4 regions of the Phyllobacterium sp. GQ127 genome follow, and region 2 is predicted to be linked to each of the others. Evidence: riboswitches for the same ligand, from Rfam matches in the RefSeq annotation. Region 2 holds a riboswitch; each other region holds the start of a gene.
What was found. A riboswitch is a leader RNA that binds a small molecule or an ion and turns the genes downstream of it on or off. The one in region 2 is predicted to bind cobalamin.

Region 1: it holds a riboswitch for cobalamin, as region 2 does, so the genes downstream of both, AC6CHM_RS12995 (hypothetical protein) here and AC6CHM_RS07705 (aromatic ring-hydroxylating oxygenase subunit alpha) in region 2, are expected to answer to the same signal.
Region 3: it holds a riboswitch for cobalamin, as region 2 does, so the genes downstream of both, AC6CHM_RS05585 (CbtB domain-containing protein) here and AC6CHM_RS07705 (aromatic ring-hydroxylating oxygenase subunit alpha) in region 2, are expected to answer to the same signal.
Region 4: it holds a riboswitch for cobalamin, as region 2 does, so the genes downstream of both, AC6CHM_RS11450 (ABC transporter ATP-binding protein) here and AC6CHM_RS07705 (aromatic ring-hydroxylating oxygenase subunit alpha) in region 2, are expected to answer to the same signal.

Annotation. Positions count from the first base shown of each region.
Region 1 covers NZ_JCAXDZ010000003.1:202,626-204,823, reverse strand. The annotation lists gene AC6CHM_RS13000 (glutamine synthetase beta-grasp domain-containing protein) at 1-757, shown strand, start outside; cobalamin riboswitch at 895-1,118, shown strand; gene AC6CHM_RS12995 (hypothetical protein) at 1,221-1,484, shown strand; gene cobF (precorrin-6A synthase (deacetylating)) at 1,481-2,198, shown strand, end outside.
Region 2 covers NZ_JCAXDZ010000001.1:1,512,606-1,514,803, forward strand. The annotation lists gene AC6CHM_RS07705 (aromatic ring-hydroxylating oxygenase subunit alpha) at 1-738, opposite strand, end outside; cobalamin riboswitch at 850-1,048, opposite strand; gene AC6CHM_RS07710 (L-fuconate dehydratase) at 1,230-2,198, opposite strand, start outside.
Region 3 covers NZ_JCAXDZ010000001.1:1,081,966-1,084,163, reverse strand. The annotation lists gene AC6CHM_RS05590 (cobyric acid synthase) at 1-658, shown strand, start outside; cobalamin riboswitch at 719-951, shown strand; gene AC6CHM_RS05585 (CbtB domain-containing protein) at 1,001-1,180, shown strand; gene AC6CHM_RS05580 (CbtA family protein) at 1,306-2,025, shown strand; gene cobU (bifunctional adenosylcobinamide kinase/adenosylcobinamide-phosphate guanylyltransferase) at 2,025-2,198, shown strand, end outside.
Region 4 covers NZ_JCAXDZ010000002.1:643,984-646,181, forward strand. The annotation lists gene AC6CHM_RS11445 (ABC transporter substrate-binding protein) at 1-334, opposite strand, end outside; gene AC6CHM_RS11450 (ABC transporter ATP-binding protein) at 334-1,140, opposite strand; cobalamin riboswitch at 1,411-1,624, opposite strand; gene AC6CHM_RS11455 (transglutaminase family protein) at 2,167-2,198, shown strand, end outside.

The DNA.
Region 1 (2,198 bases), on a different contig from region 2:
CGCAACAGTTCTTGATGATGACGGCGCATGGTTCGGCTTCGAACAGGAATATTTCTTCTACAAGAACGGCCGCCCGCTCGGCTTCCCTGAGACAGGTTTTCCTGCGCCGCAGGGCCCATATTATACAGGCGTTGGCTACAGCAATGTTGGCGATATCGCCCGCAAGATCGTTGAAGAACATCTCGATATCTGCCTGAATGCCGGCATCAACCATGAAGGCATCAATGCTGAAGTGGCAAAAGGCCAGTGGGAATTCCAGATTTTCGGAAAAGGTTCCAAGAAGGCTGCCGATGAGGTCTGGATTGCACGCTATCTCCTGCAGCGCCTGACTGAGAAATACGGCATCGATATCGAATATCATTGCAAGCCGCTCGGCGATACTGATTGGAATGGTTCGGGCATGCATGCCAACTTCTCCACCACCTATATGCGTGAAGTCGGCGGCAAGGATTACTTCGAAAAGGTCATGGCGGCATTTGAGCAGAATTGCGCTGCCCATATCGCCGTATATGGACCGGACAATCATATGCGCCTTACCGGCAAGCATGAAACCCAGTCGATCCACCAGTTCAGCTACGGCATTGCTGATCGCGGTGCATCAATCCGCGTTCCGCACAGCTTTGTAAACAATGGCTATCGCGGTTATCTTGAAGATCGCCGTCCGAATTCGCAGGGCGACCCCTACCAGATCGCGTCGCAAATCCTGCGGACAATTTCTGAAGTGCCGGAAGATGCGGAAGAAGTTCTCGCCGCTTGATCTTGTTTGAATAGTTTGGAATGGCGCGGGCACCAGCCTGCGCCATTTTCTATTGGTGATACGCCGCATTCAGCCGTTTACCGGTTTCCCCCCGATAAATTTACGCCTGCCCTGTTGACCTCAATAGGTGGGCTGGGTTCTTATAAGAGTGTTCCGGTTCTCCCCGTGCTGCAAAGCCGGGAGCTAAGAGGGAAGCCGGTGAAGTGATATTCACCAATGCCGGCGCTGCCCCCGCAACTGTAAACAGCGAGTTGCTGTCGCTTGAATTCGTTCAGGCAAAAGGTCACTGGGATTTCCCGGGAAGGCCAGACAGCAATACTGACCTGTGAGCCAGGAGACCTGCCGAAACATGATGAACGTCCACGGGCGGGGTGTCCCGGTGTGTCGCTTGCAATGGTTTGCCGCAGGCTGACTATCTGCAATCTTCGCGCTTGACCCTTGTCCCCAACAATCGGGGTTAAGCATGATACTCGGCGCCAATACAAATCAATATAGCAACCCACAATCGGTCAACGCGGCAACTGTGCCGGAAGACGTGTTTTTTGCCTGGCTGCTCTCCCGGCCTCGCGGCACCAATATCGTTGCAGCTGCAAGCCAGGAGATTATAAAGCTTGAGGCCTATGCCGGAAAACATGTGGGGGCAAAACGCCTCCACGAACTGTTCTGTGCTTTGATCGAAGAGAGTCAAAGGTCGGAACTATCGTCGGCCTCGCGTGTGCCCCAGTGAAACGCAAAGTGCTCATCATCGGAATTGGCGCGGGCAACCCAGACTACGTGACCATACAGGCAGTCAATGCGCTCAATCAGGTGGATGTATTTTTCATTCCGGATAAGGGTGCCGAGAAAGAGCAGCTATCGCGTATCCGCCGGGAAATTTGCGAGCGGTTCATTACCGACCCAAACTATCGCATGGTGGATTTTGAAACACCGCTGCGCCAGAAGCCTTCCTCGACCTATCGTGCGAGTGTCAATGACTGGCATGATAAGGTGGAGGCAACCTATGAGCATCTGCTGATGGAGGAACTGGGCGATGATGAATGCGGCGCATTCCTCGTCTGGGGTGATCCATCGCTTTATGACAGCACGATCCGCATTCTCGACAGACTGAACGCAAAGGGCAATTTCGAACTGGACTATGATGTCATTCCCGGCATTACCAGCATTCAGGCGCTCACGGCAAAGCATAAGGTTGTGCTCAATCGAATCGGCGAGTCCATTACGATAACCACCGGGCGCAAGCTTGCCGAAGGTTTTCCGAACAATTCGGAAAGCGTGATTGTGATGCTCGATGGCGAGGGCGCGTTCAAGGCAATTGATGAAGATGTCGATATTTATTGGGGTGCTTACATAGGAACGGAAGACGAGATTCTCATGTCCGGCAAGCTGCGCGATGTCGTTGACGATATTGAGCGGTTGCGAAATGTTGCGCGCACGCAAAAGG
Region 2 (2,198 bases):
CGGAAGACCTGCGGCTTCGCATTTGTCCCAATGCGCCACGATTTCCGGATCATCCTTTGAGCCTTGTATGCCCGTCACGCTTGGTGCCTCAGGAAACGTCTTACAGAGTTCCGGATGATTGGCGGCGCAATGATAGCATTCGCGGTTGTTTTCCCACACCAGCTTCCAATTGCCCTTCTCCACGATCGAGCTTTGAAAGGCGACTTTGGTTTCGCTGAGGCGATGCGGTGCAAGATAAGGATCGATCATGGCACGCGTAGCGGCAAAATCCGGCGCAATCGGCGCAAGGCAGATGAAGATATAGCCGCCAACGCTTTCGCAATGCACCGTCTTCAGGCTGTGCTGGCTGGCATCGAAATCGTCGCCCATCTGGCGCGCGAATAATAGACGGCCATCCAGTTCATAAGTCCACTGATGATAGGGGCAAACAAGCTTCGCCGAGGTGCCCCGTTCAGAAGCACAAACGCGCGACCCGCGATGGCGGCATGAATTATGAAACGCGCGTATTTTCTTCTCGCGGTCCCGGACGATAACGACCGGATAATCGCCAATCTGCACGGTAAAATAATTGCCCGGTCGCGCCACTTCGCAATCATGACCGATAAACAGCCAGTCGCGGTAGAAGATATTTTCCATATCCAACCGGAAATACTCCGGATCATTGTAGAAAGCCTGCTCAAGGCCATAACCAGGTTTCCGGTGTTTCAGGTTCCGGAGTAGTTCACTATGTGCGTCCATGTCGTGTCCTCGCCATCTCATTTGCGAAAGAACTGACTGGTGGTGACGGAGAAGACCGTCCGTATGGCTGCCCATACAAAACAATGCTCCTTGATCGCCCACCGCGATCAGTCGGTGTTATCGCTTGCGGCTGGTTTCCGGGCTCTGGAGTTGCTCTTGCGAGCCTCACGGCGCCTTCCCGGAACCATGCTCCAGTGGCTATTTTGCCGCGTTTCACTCCACTACCGTTGCGGGGGCAGCGCCGGGATTAAACCGGCTTCCCAATTCTCCACCTTCCCTAGAAAGCGGCACCTCAAGTAGCCTGATAAAAGCATCCGGATGATAAAAAGAATAGGTGCGGAAACGACATCGCATTTACACAAGACGACACGACCGAAAAAACAGAAAATGCCGCCACTCCGGCACGTCAGAATGGCGGCACAATACCCTTTCCATGTCAGCAATGAATATCACCAGAGACGGCGATGGTTCATTTACCGGGCGGAAAGGCTTTAAAGACCGTGATGCAAATACTGCTTGATCGATTCCGGTTTCATCTCAATTGAAAAGCCCGGCAGCGAGGGTGGCATATAGGCCGCATCCTGAATGTTGCAGGGATCAACAAAATGCTCGTGCAGATGATCGACATACTCGATAACCCTGCCCTCTTTCGTCCCTGAAACGGCGATATAATCAATCATTGACAGATGCTGGACATATTCACACAGACCAACACCGCCCGCATGCGGCCAGACTGGCAGCTCATACTTTGCGGCGATAAGCAGCACCGCCAGCACTTCGTTCAGTCCACCCATGCGGCAACTATCGATCTGCACGACATCGATAGCGCCTTCGGCGATGAACTGTTTGAACATGATGCGGTTCTGACACATCTCACCGGTCGCGACTTTCACCGGATGGATAGCCTGCCGAATTTTGCGATGGCCCGCAACGTCGTCGGGGCTCGTTGGCTCTTCAATGAAGAACGGCTTGACGAAGGCAAGCTTGTTCACCCAATCAATGGCTTCATTCACTTCCCAGACCTGATTGGCATCGATCATGAGAATGCGGTCAGGGCCGATCACTTCGCGCGCGATGGTAAGACGTCGGATATCATCTTCGAGATCGCGGCCGACTTTCATCTTAATGTGGTTGAAGCCCGCATCCACGGCCTCCTGACAAAGGCGACGGAGCTTTTCATCGGAATAGCCCAGCCAGCCTGCCGATGTCGTATAGCAGGGATACCCATCTGCTTTTAGCGTTTCAATACGTTCTTTCTTACCGACCTCTGCTCTACGCAGAATTTCCAGCGCCTCTTCAGGCGTCAGCACGTCCGTAAGATAGCGGAAGTCCACGATTTTGACGATCTCTTCCGGCGTCATTTCACCGACCAGTTGCCAGACAGGCTTCTTCGCTTCCTTGGCCAGCAAATCCCAAACGGCGTTCACTACCGCGCCTGTGGCCAGATGCATTGCACCCTT
Region 3 (2,198 bases), 430 kb from region 2:
TTTCGATCCGCTGATAGCTGAACCGCAAGTCGAGGTCGTCATGATCAAAAGTGGAGAGCGAATCCCTGCAGATGCAGGTTTGGTCATTATTCCGGGCTCCAAATCCACCATTGGTGACCTTCAACGGTTCCGTGAAAATGGCTGGGACCGCGATCTTGATCTGCACAGGCGCAGAGGTGGTCATATTATCGGCATTTGTGGCGGCTTCCAGATGCTGGGTAAAACAGTATCTGACCCCCAAGGGATTGAAGGAAATATCAGGGAAATCAGAGGTCTTGGTTATCTCGATATTGATACAGTTATGGAGCCGGAGAAGACCGTGCGCAATGTCCAAGCCCATTCATTGCAGTTTGACATACCGTTGAAGGGCTATGAGATTCACCTTGGTCGAACGACTGGCCCCGATTGCATCCGGCCAGCCGTGAATATTGATGGCATAGCGGATGGTGCAATATCCGCTGACGGCAAAGTATTCGGTACCTATATGCACGGGCTTTTCAACGCGGACGCATTCCGGGCAGCATTTTTAAAGTCCATGGGAATATCTGCGGGCGCTCTCGATTATCACGCTGGTGTAGATGCGGCGCTTGACTCCATTGCAGCGCAATTGGAGTCAGTTCTGGATATCGAGGCATTGTTTGCGCTTAAACGTGTCTGACGGCGTAGGCAGCGATCAAGGTGTCGCAGATTCGTTTGACTTTTAGAGCGCTTGGTGAATAACGTTCAGCAGATGATTGGTTCCCGCATTGGCCAAAGGCCAGGGATCAAAAGGGAATGCGACGGTCGTACCCATTAGGGCGATCCCACCGCAGCCGACCCCGCGACTGTAGAGCGGTTAGGATATATGCCATGCTGAACGCGAAAGCGGACGGCAGTCACTGGGAAACCGGGAAGGCGGCATTTATCTTGCGACCCGCGAGCCAGGAGACCTGCCAATCACAGGGTAATAGTGCCCAAAACCGAGGGGGATTTTCCCTTCTGGCCCTGCACGGAGGTTGTTATGGCTACTGTTCGTACTTCTAATACGATTTCTCTCCCACTCGCATCGCGTCTGACGACGGCTGTTGTGTCATTGCTTCTCGGCGTGTTTATTATTTATGGCGTCGGTCTTTCACATTCTGAAACGCTGCATGACACAGCACACGACACCCGCCATTCATATGGATTTCCTTGCCATTGAGTCTTTGAAAGCTGAAATGCTGATTCAGCTATCGACCCTTAAGCATTGAAATAATGATGGTTTGTTTGGTCCGGGGCCTTTGCAGGTGCCCGGCGTCTCGCTTTTGGAATTGGGGAGTGGACTCCATGTTGGTCAAATATTTGCTGGCTACAATCATAGCCGGTCTGTTTGCCGGAATAATTCTAACACCGGCCATGTATGTAAAAAATGTACCGCTGATATTGCATGCGGAAGAGTATGAAAGTGCGGGCGGCGGAGGTCATTCCCATGATACGCCTGCCTCTGCGAGCGAATCTGCGGCGGTTACTCCGCACGAACATGCGGAAGAGGCGGGTCCCGAGCTGCCATTTGGACGTCTCGGTAATACGTTGTTGATCAATCTGGTGGCTGGAGCAGGCTTTGCGTTGATCACTGGTGCTGCGGCGCTTTTCCTCGGTCGGCGCATTACCCTTCAGAACGGAATCTATTGGGGGCTTGCAGGATTTTTCATCTTCAATTTTGCACCGGCGTTCAGCCTTGCCCCTGAATTGCCTGCTATGCCTGCAGCGGATCTGGCCATGCGGCAGACCTGGTGGCTGATAACTGTCATTCTGACGGCGGGCGGCGTGTATCTGATCGTACTGCGTGAGCAGATTTGGGCTAAGCTTCTTGGTGTTATATTGATTGTCGCTCCCCATATTTATGGCGCACCGGAAGCAGAAGATCTGACATCAGCGGTGCCTCCGACACTTGCCTCGGAGTTTGCCGTCTCAGCACTGGCAACCAATCTCTTCTTCTGGGTTGTACTTGGTACTGCACTGGGCTGGGCAATTCAGAATTATGCTTCATCGGAGCTTGAGCAGTAATGCAACCGCTGGAACGCGAAATTACCTTTATTCTTGGAGGCGCGCGTTCCGGCAAATCGTCCTTTGCCGAAGGTCTGATCGAATCATCCGGGTGGGATGCTATTTATCTTGCCACCGGCAGAGCGTGGGACGATGAAATGTCCGAGCGAATTGGGCATCATAGAGCGCGGCGC
Region 4 (2,198 bases), on a different contig from region 2:
TGCCGTAATTCCATCCGGCAAAGAAGAAATCAGGCTGCACGGCGATAATATTCTCGAGTGTCGGATTTTTTGGTGCAAGTTCCGGAATGGAACCCTGCTGCTTGATGAAGGCATCATCGAGCTTGTACCAGCCGGTGATTCCGGTCACGCCAACCATTGAAGATTGCAGGCCAAGCGCGAAAGCCATTTCGCTCATGTTGATATCGTTGACGACGACACGTTTGGGAGCGGCGTCGAAGGTCAAAGGTTTGCCGCAACTATCGACGGTTACAGGGAAAGCAAAGGCAGGCGCAGACAGAAGAGTAAATGCGAGGGCAAAAAGGGATTTTTTCATCAAATGCTCCGTGAATGAGAATGGGCGTCATGGATCGGTTCGGGTGCTTCAAACACCATAAGGTCGCGCTGGCGGGATGGGTGCCTGAGGCGCAGCACATCAAGGTCAAATACATCGCTGACAATGCGCGGGGTCAGCGTTTCGTCGGGCGTGCCTGACGCTACAAGCTGAGCGCTGTGCATGACTGCTACATGGGTTGCAAAGGGCGCAACAAGCGGCAAATCATGCAGAACGGCAATGGTCGTGACATTAAGTCCGGCAACGAGCAGGAGCAGTTCGCTGCGCGCCTTTGGATCGAGGTGATTGGTCGGTTCATCAAGAAACAGGATGGCCGGTTGCTGGGCGAGGGCGCGCGCCAATTGCATGCGCTGCCGTTCGCCGCCTGACAATGAACCCAATGCACGACGGCGGAAATGGCTGATCCGCGCGCGCTCCATGGAATCTTCGACGATTTCCCGGTCGACCGTGCGTGTGAAGACGCCCAGATGGGGAATGCGGCCAAGAGATACATAATCCTCGACAAGAAGCTGTTGATCGGGGGCATCGGCCTGGCCGACAAAGGCAAATTGCCGGGCCCGCTCAAGCGGCGACATTGTACCGATAATTTTGCCGTTGAAGCTTATTCCGCCGGACGTCGGTGGCAGCAGCCCGGCCAGCATGCGCAGCAAGGTGGATTTTCCAGCGCCATTCGGCCCGATAATAGCGAGCCTTGCGCCACATCTTATGCCGACCGACGCAGCATCAACCAAAATATGGGTTCCGGTTTTATAGCTCACGGCTGTTGCATCAAGCTGTATATGGCTCACGGGCGCGCTCCCATGCCGTGGAAATATTCTGAGGACTTCGACATGGGTAGGAGATAGCGTAATGTTATAACAATCGTCAATGCCGATTGTTTGAGAGGGTAGATAATATGATGCTGGGTCGAAGTGACGATGCGCGAAACGTTCATACCTGCCAACTTTCAAGGGGAGGACAGAGAACGCAGACGATGAACCGGAAGCTATTCAAAGCATTCGGGTGCCGCTAATGCGGACAGAGGTCATCGCATCGCTCCCGGCACACCCCGTCCGGTTCGAATTTCAATTATGATGGCAGGTCTCCTGGCTCACGGGTCTTGGCAAAGCCTTACCTTCCCGATCTTGCGATCAGTGGCATCATCAGGCGTCGCTCACCGCTTACAGTTGCGGGGGCAGCCACGGTTTCGGTCCCTTTTGGGTACGCCTCACCGTGTTCCCTTTTCATCTCCAGCATTGTCTAGCCGGAGAAACCATCACGATGATTAGTAGTTGAACCGAAGTGAAAATGAAATGGGGTAAAAGAGATAGCACTTGGAAAAAATAGAAGAATGCTATGTTTCCCTCAGGAGTGAGAGGGAGGCTTTCGCCCACCTCCCGTTTTCTGGTTTAATGAATGGAGATCCGGATAGTGAGTGTCCAGCTCGTCCGGGTCTTTTTCAATTCCAGGGTGATAATCAGCAGCTACCCTTTGTTGGCATTGAGTTTCTGCGTGGTTCGACGGGGCTCACCATGAGGAATGTGGTTTGATTGCACATTGGTCGATAACCTTGCAGGAAGTAACTTCCTGCAAATAATAACCTCCCTCATGGTGAGCCCCGTCGAACCACGCAGCAAGCCTAATGCAAATTATGTTACCCCTCTCTTGGATTTGGTTGTGTCGTCCATTTTGCCAGCCCGTTTAAGGTGCAGATTCAGTACGTGCTAAAATAAATGGCAGAATAAGTTTTTTAAGCGTGAACAAGCCGATGGAGTAGGCTAGGCTTCGCATGTAGCCTTTGGCGACATCGATGTTTTATTGAATTTTGGGGCGACATGGCAATTCACGCAGCAGTCTATCACCTGAC